Regions from separate parts of the Mycobacterium sp. NGS41 genome, predicted to be linked through region 2. Evidence: predicted binding sites of a transcription regulator. Region 2 holds the regulator's gene; the other holds the start of a gene.
The links. The regulator HspR, encoded in region 2, represses chaperone genes until heat shock. The targets are predictions, from matches to a motif close to ANNTGAGTNNNNNNNACTCANNT.

Region 1: lon (endopeptidase La) is a predicted target of HspR. The motif match lies at 4,540-4,562, and genes of this name have one in related genera.

The regions. Positions count from the first base shown of each region.
Region 1 covers NZ_JCALDF010000014.1:31,953-39,856, forward strand. The annotation lists gene AC5Y21_RS14635 (DUF72 domain-containing protein) at 1-719, opposite strand, end outside; gene AC5Y21_RS14640 (HhH-GDP family DNA glycosylase) at 716-1,351, opposite strand; gene AC5Y21_RS14645 (TfoX/Sxy family protein) at 1,396-1,728, opposite strand; gene AC5Y21_RS14650 (nitroreductase family deazaflavin-dependent oxidoreductase) at 1,728-2,123, opposite strand; gene lon (endopeptidase La) at 2,197-4,527, opposite strand; gene AC5Y21_RS14660 (CGNR zinc finger domain-containing protein) at 4,628-5,179, opposite strand; gene AC5Y21_RS14665 (hypothetical protein) at 5,404-6,081, shown strand; gene AC5Y21_RS14670 (alpha-hydroxy acid oxidase) at 6,078-7,310, opposite strand; gene AC5Y21_RS14675 (DUF1810 domain-containing protein) at 7,329-7,766, shown strand; gene AC5Y21_RS14680 (alpha-amylase family protein) at 7,770-7,904, opposite strand, start outside.
Region 2 covers NZ_JCALDF010000010.1:128,070-135,973, reverse strand. The annotation lists gene dnaK (molecular chaperone DnaK) at 1-560, shown strand, start outside; gene grpE (nucleotide exchange factor GrpE) at 557-1,249, shown strand; gene dnaJ (molecular chaperone DnaJ) at 1,288-2,457, shown strand; gene AC5Y21_RS12315 (heat shock protein transcriptional repressor HspR) at 2,457-2,855, shown strand; gene AC5Y21_RS12310 (aldose 1-epimerase) at 2,867-3,769, opposite strand; gene AC5Y21_RS12305 (FAD-binding oxidoreductase) at 3,783-4,946, opposite strand; partial or broken gene AC5Y21_RS12300 (serine/threonine-protein kinase) at 5,165-5,989, shown strand; gene AC5Y21_RS12295 (DUF7373 family lipoprotein) at 6,014-7,417, shown strand; gene AC5Y21_RS12290 (GAP family protein) at 7,516-7,904, opposite strand, start outside.

The DNA of each region.
Region 1 (7,904 bases), on a different contig from region 2:
AGAAGTTTGCGCAGCGTAAGCGCATTGCGCACGGCGTGACCGCCGAGGTCGTTGTTGAAATACATCCAGACGTCGCGGCCGTCGTCGCGCCATTGCGTGATCCTGTCGGCCCAGCGGCGCAACTCATCGTCGGTGTAGTTGCCTGCGTAGATGGAATCCTGAGGCGGGCCGTGCATCCGGACGTAGACGAAGTCGGTAGTGGCTCGGGGAACGCACGGGAGTCCCGCGCCGCTCATCACTACATAGCCGGCGTGGCGGCGCTCCAGCAATTCGTATACAGCAGGGTCATCCCACGACGGATGGCGCAGCTCGACGGCCACGCGGATCGACCGCGGGACCGCACCCAGGAAGGCGTCCAGCCGCACGTCGTCGCGCTGTTGCCCAGGGTGCAGCTGCACCAGCAGCACTCCGCGGCGATCACCCAGCACTTCCCAACAGCGTTCGAACCGCTCGATCCAGGGTTCGGGCGAGGCCAGGCGACGGTAGTGGGTCAATCCTCGATGCGCTTTGACTGACATGGTCGTGCCGTGCGGCATCTGATCGCGCCACGCCGCGAACGTCGAATCCTTAGGCCAGCGGTAGAAACTGGCGTTGAGCTCGACCGTGTCGAACGTCTCGAGAAATCGGGCAAACCGCTTGGCGGAGGCTAGTTTTGGCGGATAGAGCACATCGGTCCAGTGGTCATAGGACCAGCCCGACGTGCCGATTCGCACCGTCACGGGCTGCTCAACCGGCGCAGTTCGTCGTCCAGCGACGCCCGCACCAGGGCCGCGGCCAGGCGGGCGTTGGCGCGCGGAGCCAGCGATGCGAGTTTCGTTGCGCTGGTGGGCAGGCCGAGCTGCTTTGCCGCGGAAGTAGCCCGATCGTCGAAATACGGCCGCGCCCAGGTCCAGACGTCTTGGACTTCGCGCAGGTAGATGTCGGCGCCGGTGTCGCCGATTCCCTTGAATTTCTTCAGCATTCGCTTCGCCGCGCTAACGTCGCGGTTGCTGCGGTCGGCGACTCCGCGCAGGTCACCGCCGTACTCGTCGCGGACGTGCTCGGCGATGTCGGTGAGCCGGGTAGCCGAGCTTTCGTCGTAGCGCACATAGTGAGCACGGCCGAACGCACTGATCATGGTCTGCCGGTCGGACGCCAGCACCGATTTCGGCGTGCGCAGACCGGCCTTGAACAACTCGCGGGCCGCGCTCGTCGCGATGGCGGCGTCGATCGGCTTGCTGGCCAGCATGCAGAGCACCAGCAGCTGAAACAGCGGCATCGGCTTGTCTTTGAGCGTGATTCCCGCTTCGGCTGCGTAGGTGGTGCCGGCGACCTTGAGCAGCCGTCGCGCCACCCGCTGGGGCTGATCCATACCCCGCCGCGTACCCGCGCGGCGCGGCCGCAAACTCCGAACGCCTACTTCGGCGGCAGCGTGCGCGCGTAATCCACGCCGCGGTTGACCCAACCCTGAAGTTGCCGTTTGGTTTTGACGCCGTCGGTGTCGACGCGTAGCCAGCCCCGCATCTCCCGGCCCCCCATCACCATGAGACTGACGTGCGCGCGTGCCAGCAGTTTATCGGTCTCGTCCGGCGGTACCCGCACCAGCAGCCCGCCCTGGCCGCTGGCGGCCACCGACATGTTGCCGTTAACCAGGAAGGCCAGCCCGCCGAACATCCGCTTCTCCTCGACACCACGCTGGGGGCCGAGCAATTCGCGGATCCGGTTGGCCAGGTCTTCGTCGTACGCCATCAGTCCAGGTCGACTCGAATGGTGAGCAGGTCGCTACCCATCAAGCGCACGACCGCGCTATTAAGCCGAGGCAGGTTTCCAAGCCGCCGCACTGGATCGTCGTCAGGCAGCAGATGCGCGGTTCCGTTGCGCCACTTTCCGCCGACGCGCACCCGTACCGCCGGGTTGGCCTTCATGTTGCGCACGTAGTCGGAGTGTTCGCCGTGTTCGGAGACCATCCAGAACTGGTTGTCGATCACCTTGCCACCCACGGCGGTGTGCCGCGGTTGTCCGGACTTGCGGCCGGTGGTTTCGAGCATGGTCACCGGCAAATTCCGGCCGATCGGATTGACCACGAGGCGTTGTACGCGATGGACCAACTGTCGTTTCAGACTCACGGGTCTATTCAACTCCATGCAGGCTCCGAACGTGACGACACCGTCACGCTCGCCGCCTAACGTGACGCCACCGTCACGCTCGATGGACGGGTCAGGCAGCGGCCGTTGCCTTAGCCGCTTGGCCCTCTGAAGGCGCCAGCGCCAGTGCGACGATCTCGGCGACATCGGTCATCGGCTTGACCGTCAGGGCGTCGAGCACTTCGGCGGGAACGTCGTCCAGATCCGGCTCGTTGCGCTGCGGAATGAAAACCGTTGACAATCCTGCGCGTTGGGCTGCCAGCAGCTTCTGCTTCACACCGCCGATCGGCAACACCCGGCCGTTCAGCGTGACCTCACCGGTCATGCCGACATCCGAGCGCACTTGCCGGCCGGTGGCCATCGACACCAGCGCGGTCACCATCGTCACCCCGGCTGACGGGCCGTCCTTGGGCACCGCTCCCGCCGGCACGTGCACGTGGATGCGCCGGTCCAGCGTCGTGGGGTCAACGCCCAGCTCCGCAGCGTGCGAGCGCACAAAAGACAACGCGATCTGCGCCGACTCCTTCATCACGTCGCCCAACTGCCCAGTCAGCTGCAAACCGGCTTCACCGTCGGTGGCGCCGGCTTCGATGAAGAGCACGTCGCCGCCCAAGCCGGTGACGGCCAGGCCGGTGGCTACACCAGGCACCGCGGTGCGTTCGGCCGATTCCGGCGTGAACCGCGGCCGTCCCAGGTAGCCGACCAGATCGGGCTCATCGATGATCATGGGCGCCTGCTCGTCGGCGAGCTTGGTGGTCACCTTGCGTAGCGCCTTGGCCAGCAGCCGCTCGAACTGCCGCACACCCGGCTCGCGGGTGTAGTCGGCGGCGATCTTGCGCAGCGCGGCCTCGGTCACCGTGACCTCGTCGTCGCTCAGCGCCGCCCGCTCCCGCTGCCGGGGCAGCAGGTAGTCGCGGGCGATGGCCACCTTGTCGTCCTCGGTGTAACCGTCGATCTGCACCAGCTCCATGCGGTCCAGCAGCGCCGACGGGATGTTCTCGATCACGTTGGCGGTGGCCAGAAACACCACGTCGGACAGGTCCAGGTCCAAATCCAGGTAGTGGTCGCGGAACGTGTGGTTCTGCGCCGGGTCGAGCACCTCCAGCAGCGCCGCGCTCGGGTCGCCGCGGTAGTCGGAGCCGACCTTGTCGATCTCGTCCAGCAGCACAACGGGATTCATCGACCCCGCCTCGCCGATCGCACGCACGATGCGGCCCGGCAGCGCGCCGACGTAGGTGCGCCGGTGCCCGCGGATCTCCGCCTCGTCGCGCACGCCGCCCAGCGCGACCCGCACGAACTCGCGGCCGAGCGCCCGCGCGACGCTCTCACCCAACGACGTTTTGCCCACGCCCGGTGGGCCGGCCAGCACCATCACCGCGCCGGAACCGCGGCCGCCGACGACCTGCAAGCCACGCTGCGCCCGACGGGTACGCACGGCCAGGTATTCGACGATGCGGTCCTTGACGTCTTCCAGCCCGTGATGGTCGGCGTCCAGGGTCTCCCGCGCCGCCTTGAGGTCCGTCGAGTCCTCGGTCCGCACATTCCACGGCAGGTCCAGCACGGTGTCCAGCCAGGTCCGGATCCAGCCGCTCTCCGGGCTCTGGTCGCTGGCGCGTTCCAGCTTGCCGACCTCGCGCAGCGCGGCCTCGCGAACCTTCTCGGGCAGGTCAGCGGCCTCGACGCGGGCCCGGTAATCATCGGAACCATCCGGTTCACCTTCGCCGAGCTCTTTGCGGATGGCCGCGAGTTGTTGCCGCAGCAGGAATTCCTTTTGCGTCTTCTCCATGCCGTCGCGCACGTCTTCGGCGATCTTGTCGTTGACCTCGACTTCGGCCAAATGCGAACTGGTCCAGTCGATGAGCACGCGCAACCGCTCGGCGACATCGGCCGTCTCCAGCAGTTGCCGCTTCTGCACGTCGCTCAGGTAGGACGCATAACCCGACGTGTCGGCCAGCGCCGACGGGTCGGTCAGGCTGTTGACATAGTCGACGATCTGCCAGGCCTCGCGACGTTGCAGCATGGCCAGCAGCAGCTTCTTGTATTCGGCCGCCAGAGCCTTGACGTCGTCGGTCACTTCCTGGTCCGCGACCTCGCTCACCTCGACCCACAACGCGGCCCCGGGCCCGCTGGCGCCCGCGCCGATGTGCGCGCGGCGCTCACCGCGCACGACCGCGGCGGTGCCACCACCGGCGATGCGTCCGACTTGCAGAATCTTCGCGACCACGCCGTGCGACGGGTACCGGTCCTCCAGCCGGGGGGCGATCAGCAATTGACCTGATTCACTGGCCTGAGCGGCGTCGATCGCGGCCCGAGCGGGCTCGTCCAGCGCAATCGGGACCACCATTCCGGGCAGCACTATGGTGTCGGTCACAAACAGCACCGGCACCGATTTGGCGTCAGCCATCAATCCTCCAAAGTTTGAGTCCGATGCGCTCAACCTTGTTGACGGCCGGTTTGTTCCCGGCTTGATTTCGCTAACAGCGTCACGCCGGCGTGAGGCTCGGTCAGTGCTGGCCTTCCACCGCGCGCTGACGGGCCCGGAAGGCTTGCACCTTGGCGCGGTTGCCGCAGGTACTCATCCCGCACCAATGCCGGTTCTTGGCTCGCGACGAGTCCAGGTAGAGCCGCGTGCATCCGGGATGGGCACACCGCTTGACGTTGATGAAGTCGTCGTCGGCCAAAAGTTCGAGCAGATCCGCGGCCAGGCTCGCGAGCAACTGTGCGGTGGTGCCACCGCGGCTGACCGACCCGTTTCTGCGCAGCCGAGGTGTCAGGCGGGGCTGAGCGGCCCAATCGTTGATGAGTGTGACGTCGGCGGGTCTCGGCCCGCGGCGGTCGAGTCGGGCGATGACGGTCCGGTAGATGGCTTCGCGCAGTGCGATTGCGGCCGCGAGGTCGTCATCGGTGACATCGATCGATGTATCCGAGAGCCCCGCTTGAACCGCCCAGTCCGACAGCCGTTCGGGGTCCGTCAGCAGATCCTCACGTTGGGAGTCGCGCCGTTTCACCGTGCCGGCGAAGTCCAGGCAGTCGCGGCCGCTCACGTAGACGAACATCACAAGTAACCACCTTGACGGGTTTCACTACCGCGCGCAAGCTGTAACCATCTAGATCGGTTACCAAACCGTTACCCGAACGTGTGAACCCAAGCAGCACTTCCGACGTGTGACGAAGTAACGAAATGTGAAAGGAGCCAACCCGAATGGATCTCGACCGCATCACCCGTCCGCTGAGGTTAGCCAGAGGATCGCACCAACCCGGGTCGGGCAAAGGGTGCGCGATGAACGTGATCTCATACATCAACGGCGACGAGCGGATCACCGACTTCCCCGCCTGCTCGGCCCGCCCGCTGAGCCTGCTCGTCCAGACGTGTAACGACCTGCTGGCGGGGTCCGACGGCTACCTGTCACCGGAAAACAGCGTGCTGGCCCTCGACCTTGCCTGGCAGACCGTGGGAACCGCGGACGTCCCCCAGACCGTCGTGCATGCCTGGGTGGCGGAACTGCTGACCAATCCCAGCTGGGGAGTGCTTCAGTACGCCCGGCTCACCGCGCATAAGGCGATCATCGACATCGCCAAGCTGCACCGTGCTGCGGCCTCGGGCGACATGCCGGCGATCACCGAATGGAAGGCCGCCGATCGCGCCGCCCGCGCCGTGGCGGCGAACCTGACTGGCGCCGGAATGTATGCCCTGTGGACGGCGTTTGAGTCGGCCACCGTCGTCGATGACCGGCCGTTGGTCACGTTGGATCACGTGGTCGCGCACGCCGAGAATGCCCATGCGCTGGCGTCCGGGGGCACCAGGGTCGGCCGGACCGTCGCGTTCACCCGGCAGGCGATCGCTTCCTGGCGTGAACTCGGTGTGCCGAGCAGTCGCAAAAGCCGCCAAAACAGGCGCGAATTGGGCGATTTTGCGTTCCCCCGCAAGCGGGAGGTGCCCCCAGCTCGCCGAGGTTAGCCGGGCACCAGCCGGCGCAACTGCGTCACGTGCCTGGGCGAGAGTTCCTCCAGGCAAGTGACGCCGAGCAGCGCCATGGTCCGGGTGATGCCGCTTTGCAGAATGTCGATCGCGCGCTTGACACCGGCCTCGCCACCGGCCATCAGCCCGTAGAGGTAGGCCCGGCCGACCAGCGTGCACCGTGCCCCCAGTGCCACCGCGGCGACGATGTCGGCGCCCGACATGATGCCGGTATCCATCAGGATCTCGGTGTCCTTGCCGACCTCGCGCGCAACCGCCGGCAACAGATGGAAGGGCACCGGCGCCCGGTCGAGCTGGCGACCTCCGTGATTGGACAAGACGACGCCGTCGGCGCCGCGATCGACAACCGTGCGGGCATCGTCCAGCGTCTGGATCCCCTTCACCACGAGCTTGCCGGGCCACCGATCCTTGATCCAAGCCAGGTCGTCGAAGGTGACGCTGGGATCGAACATGGTGTTCAGGTATTCGCCCACGGTTCCTGACCAGCGATCCAGCGACGCGAAGGACAGCGGCTCGGTGGTGAACAGGTCGAACCACCAGCGCGGGTGCGGCAACGCGTCGAGCACGGTGCGCAGCGTCAGCGCCGGCGGAATCGACATTCCGTTGCGGACGTCGCGCAACCGGACGCCGGCGACCGGAACGTCGACGGTGACCAGCAGGGTGTCAAAGCCCGCATCGGCGGCCCGCTTGACCAACGCCATCGAGCGGTCCCGGTCACGCCACATGTAGAGCTGAAACCATTTGCGGCCCTGCGGAACCGCTGTCACCACATCTTCGATCGCACAGGTGGCCAGGGTGGACATCGCGAACGGGATGCCGGCTGCGGCCGCGGCCCGGGCCCCGGCGATCTCACCTTCTGTGTGCATCAACCGGGTGAACCCGGTCGGCGCGATGCCGAACGGCCACCCGACCGGCTGACCGAGGACGTCCCAGCCGGTGCACACGTTGGTGACGTCGCGCAGGATCGTCGGGTGAAATTCGATGTCGCGGAAGGCCTGCCGGGCGCGCTGGATGGACAGCTCGTCCTCTGCGGCGCCGTCGGTGTAGTCGAACGCCGCCTTGGGGGTGCGCCGTTTCGCTATCCGGCGCAGATCGTCGATGGTCAGCGCGGCGTCGAGGCGGCGCTTGGTGCGGTTGAGCGCAGGTCGTTTGAACTGGATCAACGGCGCCAGGTCGCGCACCCTGGGCACCTGTCGTTTGGTGGCCATGTATGCAACCGTAGTCACATGGCCCCGCCTGGCGACCCGTTCGACCTGCAGCGTTTCGTGGACGCTCAGGACAGGGTCTTCAGCAGCGTCATCGACGAGCTGCGCGGCGGACGAAAGCGCAGCCATTGGATGTGGTTCGTCTTCCCGCAGTTGCGCGGGCTGGGCCACACGCCGATGGCGGAGCGCTACGGCATCTCCTCGCTCGAGGAAGCCCGGGAGTATCTGCGGCATGACGTGCTGGGCCCGCGACTGCATGACTGCACGCGGCTGGTCAACCAGGTGCAGGGCCGCTCCATCGACCAGATTTTCGGCTCGCCCGACGACCTCAAACTGTGCTCGTCGATGACACTGTTCGCCATTGCCACAGACCACAACCAGGACTTCGCCGAACTTCTCGACAGGTACTACGACGGCCGGCAGGATCCGCTCACCCTGACCCGCCTGGGCCTTAAATAGGCCTTAAATAGGTTGAAGTATCCGCCAGCCGTGCGGTTCGACGACCACCGCGTCGACGACCTCGTGCGGCGGCGCCGCCGATCCGGCGAGGACGTGTGCGTGCGCCATGCCCAGCTCGTTCAGCACCACGTGCATCGG
Region 2 (7,904 bases):
CGGCTCCGCGCGGCGTCCCGCAGATCGAGGTGACCTTCGACATCGACGCCAACGGCATCGTGCATGTCACGGCCAAGGACAAGGGCACCGGCAAGGAGAACACCATCCGGATCCAGGAGGGCTCTGGCCTGTCCAAGGAAGAAATCGACCGGATGATCAAGGACGCCGAGGCGCACGCCGACGAGGACCGCAAGCGTCGCGAGGAGGCCGACGTCCGCAACCAGGCCGAAACGCTGGTCTACCAGACGGAGAAGTTCGTCAAAGAGCAGCGCGAAGCTGAAGGCGGTTCGAAGGTCCCCGAGGACACGCTGAACAAGGTCGATGCCGCAGTGGCGGAGGCCAAGACAGCGCTCGGTGGCTCGGATATCGCCGCGATCAAGTCCGCGATGGAGAAGCTGGGCCAGGAGTCGCAGGCACTGGGACAGGCGATCTACGAGGCCACCCAGGCCGCTCAGGGCGCCGCCTCTGACGCTACGGGCGCCGAGCCCGGCGCCGGCGCCAGCGCATCCGACGATGTGGTGGACGCGGAGGTGGTCGATGACGATCGGGAGTCAAAGTGACGGAAGGCAATCCGGAACAGGTGACGGTCACTGACAAACGACGGATCGACCCCGAAACAGGTGAAGTTCGGCACGTCCCTCCCGGCGGTCCGCCGGGAGGCGACGGGCCTTCGGGTCAGGCCGGCAGCCCCGCGGATCAGGCCTCGGACAAGACGACAGACAAAGTCGCCGAGCTGACCGCGGACCTGCAACGGGTGCAGGCCGACTTCACCAACTACCGCAAGCGGGCGTTGCGCGACCAGCAAGCGGCCGCAGATCGCGCCAAAGCGGCTGTCGTCAGCCAGTTGCTGGGTGTGCTCGACGATCTCGACCGGGCGCGCAAGCATGGCGATCTGGAGTCGGGGCCGTTGAAGTCGGTCGCCGACAAGCTGACGAGTGCGCTGACCGCGTTCGGCCTGACGTCCTTCGGTGCCGAGGGCGAGGATTTCGACCCCGTCCTGCATGAAGCCGTGCAGCACGACGGCGACGGCGCCGAGGGCTCCAGACCGGTGATCGGGACCGTCATGCGGCAGGGCTACAAACTGGGCGACCAGGTCTTGCGCCACGCCCTGGTCGGGGTCGTCGACACGGTGCCCGGCGACTCGGTCGATACGGCCGTGCCGGCCGCCGAAACCGAGCTGGCCGACACGGACGATAACGCGGACGCCCCGGGCGAGCAGGGCACAGAATCAGAGTCAGCGGAAAATTAGTGACGGCAATGCAGGAAGGTGAGAGGGGGTGACGCGAAATGGCCCAGCGCGAATGGGTCGAAAAGGACTTCTATAAGGAGCTGGGCGTCTCCTCCGACGCCAGCGCCAAAGAGATCAAGACGGCATATCGCAAGCTCGCTTCCGATCTGCATCCGGACAAGAACCCCGGCGGGGCGGAGCGGTTCAAAGCTGTCTCCGAGGCGTACAGCGTGTTGTCCGACGAGGCCAAGCGCAAGGAGTACGACGAAACCCGCCGACTGTTCGCCGGCGGTGGTTTAGGTGGCCGGCGGTTCGACACCGGCGGCTTCGGCGGCTTCGGAATGGGCGGTGACGGCGCCGAATTCAACCTCAACGATTTGTTCGACGCCGCGGGCCGGTCCGGCGGGACCAACATCGGCGACCTGTTCGGCGGCTTGTTCGGCCGCGGCGCCAGCCCTCGTCCCACCCGGCCACGCCGCGGCAACGACCTGGAGACCGAAACCGAGCTGAACTTCATCGAGGCCGCCAAGGGCGTCGCGATGCCGTTGCGGCTGACCAGCCCGGCGCCGTGCACCAACTGCCACGGCAGCGGCGCGCGCCCGGGCACCAGCCCGAAGGTGTGTCCCACCTGCAACGGCTCCGGCGTGATCAGCCGCAACCAGGGCGCATTCGGCTTCTCCGAACCCTGCACCGACTGCCGGGGCAGCGGCTCGATCATCGAGCACCCCTGCGAGGAGTGCAAAGGCACCGGCGTCACGACCCGCAGCCGCACCATCAACGTGCGGATACCGCCCGGCGTCGAGGACGGGCAGCGGATCCGGCTGGCCGGGCAGGGCGAGGCCGGGCTACGGGGTGCCCCGTCGGGCGACCTGTACGTGACGGTGCATGTGCGGCCCGACAAGGTCTTTGGCCGCGACGGTGACGACCTCACCGTGACCATCCCGGTCAGCTTCGCCGAATTGGCGTTGGGCTCAACGCTTTCGGTACCGACGCTGGACGGCACGGTGGGCGTCCGGGTGCCAAAGGGTACCGCCGATGGCCGCATCCTGCGGGTGCGCGGACGCGGTGTGCCCAAGCGCAGCGGCGGCAACGGCGACTTGCTTGTCACCGTAAAGGTTGCCGTCCCGCCGAATGTGGAGGGCGCCGCCCAGGAGACGCTGGAGGCCTATGCGGCGGCCGAGCGGTCAAGTGGTTTCGACCCGCGGGCCGGATGGGCAGGTAATCGCTGATGGTCAGGGATCCGAAGAATCCGAAGAAAAGGCAAGAGTCGCGGACGTTCTTGATCTCGGTGGCCGCCGAATTGTCCGGCATGCACGCGCAGACGCTGCGTACTTACGACCGGCTCGGGCTGGTCCGCCCGGAACGCACCTCCGGTGGCGGGCGTCGCTATTCCGAGCACGACGTGGATCTGCTGCGCGAGGTGCAGCGGCTCTCGCAGGACGAGGGTGTCAACCTCGCCGGCATCAAGCGGATCATCGAGCTCACCAACCAGGTGGAGGCGCTGCAGTCGAGGCTGCAGGAAATGAGTGAGGAATTGGCGGCCTTGCGCGCCACCCAGCGCCGCGATCTCGCGGTGGTGCCCAAGAGCACGGCCCTGGTGGTCTGGCAGCCACGCAGGTCGCGTTAGGGCGCGTTAGCTCACACCCGAATAGAGAACTGGGCCACCGCCGGCTCGCCTGGGTGCGCGCTGCGATAGCCGCCTTGACGCAACGCGTCGGTTGGCGCGGCCATCGGCTCGAAACATACCAGGTCCTCGGCGGGGGGTGCGAAGATCTGCGCCGCCGGGAAGCCGTGATCGAAGCGGACCTCGATGCGTCGGTCAGTGCCCGACACCGCAAACACCGCGCCGTCGGCGACCTGGTCGTAGCCATCGTCGAAAGCCTTGTCGCCCAACGTTTCCGAGGCGGCCGGCTGCGGCTCGCTCTCGCCGGTAGGCAGTCCACGGTCGTCGACGAGCAGATGGCGCAGCCGCGGCGTTTCGATGCGCCACTGGCTGCGGGGCACGCCAGGCAACCGAAGGTACGGGTGGAAGCCGAAACAAAGCGGCACAGCCTTGTCGGTGGTGGCGGCCGCGGTGGTGTGCACGGTCAGCGTCCGGTCGACGAGCCCGACCCGCACCACCAGCAGGTGCGGGAACGGGAAGCTGGCCAGTAGCGCCGGATCGGTGCCGAAGTTCAGTTCGGCGATCAGCTCGTTGGCCGTTTCGCTCATGACTCGCCAGCCCCGATAGCCGGCGACCAGGCCGTGGATCGGCAACCCGTTCGGGTCGGTGCGGACGCCGTCGGTGCCGGGCTCCAGGGTGACGACCTCGCCGTCGACGGTATAGCTGTTGGAGCCCAACCGATTTGCCCACGGGTAGAGAATCGGGATGCCCATCGTCTTGCCGTCGGTGAGGTAGGCATCCAGACCACGTCGCTGGCCGAGTAGTTCCACCTCGGAGTCGGTCAGCGAAACGCCGATCATGCCGGCCTCCGGTACGAACTGCGCGGCCACCGGCGACGACGGGGGCGACGAAGGGTCACGCAGCGTAACTGAGCGCATGGCTTACCTCGACTTACCTGGACAGCGGATCGTGTTGGATACGTTCTGGCGGAGTGCCTTTGGCGATCAGCGCCGCTTTGGTGGCGCGGACCATGGCCGGTCCGCCGCAGATCAGGATCTGCCGGTCGCCCCAGCCCCCGTATTTGGTCACCACCTCTGGCAGCCGGCCGGTTTGGTGCACGTGCAGGCCGCGGGGCGGCGTCACGTCCGGGTAGTCGGCCGCCCAGGCCGGGTCGCGGCTGTACTCCGAGACCGGCGAGACCGACAGCCACGGGTTGTGGGCCGCGACCTGCCACAGGGTGGGCAGGTCGTAGAGCTCGCAGCGGTATCGCGCGCCGAAGAACAGATGCACCCGTGGGTTCTGCGCGTGGCGGGAGAGATTAATGATCAATGCCCGCAGCGGCGCGAGTCCGGTGCTGCCGGCCACCATCAGCACGTCCCCGCCGTTGGGGTCCACCCACATGCCGCCGTGCGGGGTGGACAATCGCCACCGGTCGCCGGGCCGAGTCTCGTTGACGACGGCGGTGCTGACCAATCCGCCGGGTACGACTCGGACGTGGAACTCGATCGCGCCGTCGGGGTCGGCCGGAATGGCGGGGCTGAGATATCGCCAGCGGCGCGGGCATTGCGGGACGTGGACGTTGACGTACTGGCCGGGGTGGTAGGGCATCGGGCGGTCCAGGAGCAGCCGAACGACCGCCAGATCCCGCGACGCGCGGATGTGCTCGGTGACGGTGCCCTCCCACCAGGCGGGTCCCTCCTCGGCGTCGGCGGCGCCGCTCATCACCCCGGTGATCAGGTTGAGCGACTGCGTAGCCGCGGCGTCGACGGCATCCGTCCACGCCTCACCCAGCCGGGTCCGCAGCATGGTGTAGAGCGCACCCCGCAACGTGTCGTAGTGACCCGGCAGCACACCGTATTTGCGGTGATCGCGGCCGAGCTGGGCCAGAAACGCCACCGGCTCGTCGGCGCGCTGGGCGACCAGCTCGCCGTACACCCAGTGCAGCGCGTGAGCGAAAGCGGCGCGCTGGCCTTCCATTTCGGGTGGAAACAGGTCGCGCACCGAGACGTCGAGGTCAAACCAGTGGGCGTAGAACCGCCGAACGAGTTCGTTGGGGGTTTCCGGCTGAAATGCGTCGCGCAACACCTGCAACGCGTTTTGGTCCTCTAACCCCACGGACCTCGATTCTAAGCGCGCCCGGGAATCACTGGGCTCGGGAATGCAGTAGTCGACTACTTAACCGATGGAGTACTGCCGCAGTTAGCGTTTGCCTGCAGTAGGCAGAAGATCCTCGGCCGATCGCCCACACCTGACCTCGACGACTTGGCGATCGCCAAGCGAAGTCGACTGTCGCGTAACGATATTGAGTGGTGACCGGCTACAGGAGAGCGGCGATGACTACAGGCCTACAGCTGGGGACGCGGTTCGGTCCTTACTTGCTGAAGCGGTTGCTGGGCAGCGGCGGTATGGGAACCGTCTATGAGGCCCAGGACACCGTCATGGACCGCGTCGTGGCGTTGAAGCTGATTGCGCAGAAGTACGCGCTGGACCGGGGCTACCGGCAGCGGCTGCAGCGCGAAGCGCGGATTGCCGGGCGCTTGCAGGATCCGCACGTCGTGCCGATTCATTCCACCGGCGAGATCGACGGGCAGCTCTACGTCGATATGCGGCTGATCAACGGCATCGACTTGGACACCATGCTGGAGCGGACCGGGCCGCTGCCGCCCGCGAAAGCCGTGTCGATAGTGGCCCAGGTCGCCTCGGCGCTAGACGCCGCGCACGGTGCCGGCGTGCTACACCGCGACGTGAAACCGGGCAACATCCTCATCACGGCCGACGGCTTCGCCTATCTGGTGGACTTCGGGATTGCCAACGCCGCTACCGAGGAGACGTTGACGCAGGCCGGCGACACCCTGGGAACCTGGACCTACATGGCGCCGGAACGCTTCACCGGCGACAACAGTGTCGTGACTCTCCGTGCCGACATCTACGCGCTGGCCTGCGTGCTGTTCGAAGCGCTCACCGGCACGCCGCCATTTACCGGCGACCGCGGGACCCTGGTCGCCGCGCACCTGACCACGCCGGTGCCGCGGGCCAGCTTGCGTGTCGGGCTGCCACCGGAGTTGGACGACGTGATCGCGCGTGGCATGGCCAAAAAACCCGAAGACCGCTACGCGACGAGCGGTGAGTTTGCCCGGGCGGCGGAGCAGGCGATTGCGTCCCTGGGCTCCGCGACCGCCGCCATGCCGTTGCCCACCATGGCGGCTCCCGCGACGATTCCGCCCGCGTACTACACGCCACCGCCCGGGCCGCAAACGCCACCGCCGCACTGGGCGCAGCAGTTGTCCGAACCGCCGGCGCCGTATGGTCCGCCGCCGGTAACGCCGTGGCCGCAGGCCGGCCCCACGGGCGGCAAGCGACGCCGGAGGATCCTGATCGCGGCGGCCGCGGCCGCGCTTGTGGTCGCCCTGGTGGCCGGCGGCATGATCTGGAAGCTGGACGGCGGCACATCGCCCTCGCAGGCCCGACGGCCCGACGTCAGCAACCTCGACGTCGGGCATTACCAGACGAAGCCGCGGCAGCTGTCGGGTCCCACATCGAAGGAGGAGGGCGTGTTCCTCGAGTCGTTCCGCCTCGCCGAGGGGATCGTGAACCCCTATGATGTCGACCCGATAATCGATCACGTTTACGGAGTTGCTGTCGCGGATTCAAAGGCTGCTGCCACGACCATCTCCGGGACCGGAACCCCGCTCACCCAACCGGTCTTGGACAAGTACGGCATGATCGCCGCCTACGTCGTCCAAGGCTACTCAAAGCGCATCCAAGACTTCGTTCGTGAGAAGGCCGGCGACTTGATGATGGTCATGTTGACCAGCTTTCCCAATGAGGACGCGGCGGCGCGGGCCGCAAGGGAGATGGACGCGACCGACTTCGCGGTTAATCCGGAAAACCAGGCGGTCGCGGTCCCGGGGTACCCGCAAGCTAAGGCGCACTACCGCAACATGTCCCCGTCGGTCGGGGCGACCGTTGCGGTGGGCAGGGTCGTTGCCTCCATCGCGGTTCGCAGCGACGAGCGTCCCAATCTGGACTATCTGCTGAAGCGAATCCAGCGCATTTTGGACTTGCAGACGCCGCTCATGGACAAGCTGATGCCCTCCGTCGACGCCGGCCTCACGATGCTCCCGCGCGATGTGGACAACATGCTCAGTCGTGTTCTCCTTGCGGGAGACCAACCGAAGATATCCGCAAATTTCGGGACGGTCGGTCCTCGTGCGGTCTACGTGTGCCAGGACGCCAAACCCACCAAAGACGGGCTGTACGCCAAGGCTGGGGTTGACCGGTGCGCCTTCACCCCCGACGGTGTGCTGCTGCGGGCCCGCGACGAAAAATCGGCGCAGACCCTGCTGTCCCAGGTGACCGAGGCAAACCGGGAGGAATTCGCCGACCACGACGTCGCAGCACCCGCGGATGTCCCGAATGCCCGCTGCCACGAGAACAAGTCAAAGATCTGGGCGGACAACGCGAACGTTCGCTTCATGTGTTGGGTCACATACGGGCGTTACGTGGGTCTGGTGTGGAGCAACGAGGAAAAGGACGCGGGCCAGCGCGCCGCCGCCCAGTACGCGATCCTCGTCAACAGCGCCTGAGGACGCTACGGCGTCCCGTCGGTCCCGTTCGCGCCGAACGGCGATTCCCGGTTTCCGTCGCTGCGGCCGGCCCCGCCACCCGCGCCGTCCGTAGCTAACTACAGCTGACGGATTCCCTTGTAGAGCACGACCAGCCCGATCAACACCAGAATGGCCGCGACCAGGGCGGCGTTGTGCTTCTCCATCCAGTCCTTGAGTCGCTGCAGCGCAGGGTCGAGGCGGCCGCCGCTGAGCGCGTAGCCCAGCACCGGGACGGCGACCGAGGACGCTGCCACCGCGATGAACAACGCCGCGGACGCCACGGTTCCCACTGCGCCCAGCGCGTCGGTACCGATGGCCAGACCGGCGGCCGCGCAGACGAACAGCACCTTAGGATTCACAACGATCAGCACCAATGCCGTCAGCGCCGCCCGGGCCGGGGTGACACTGGTGAACGTTCGCATCCACGCCGGCATGTGGTCATGACCCTGCCGAGTCAGCCAGCGGA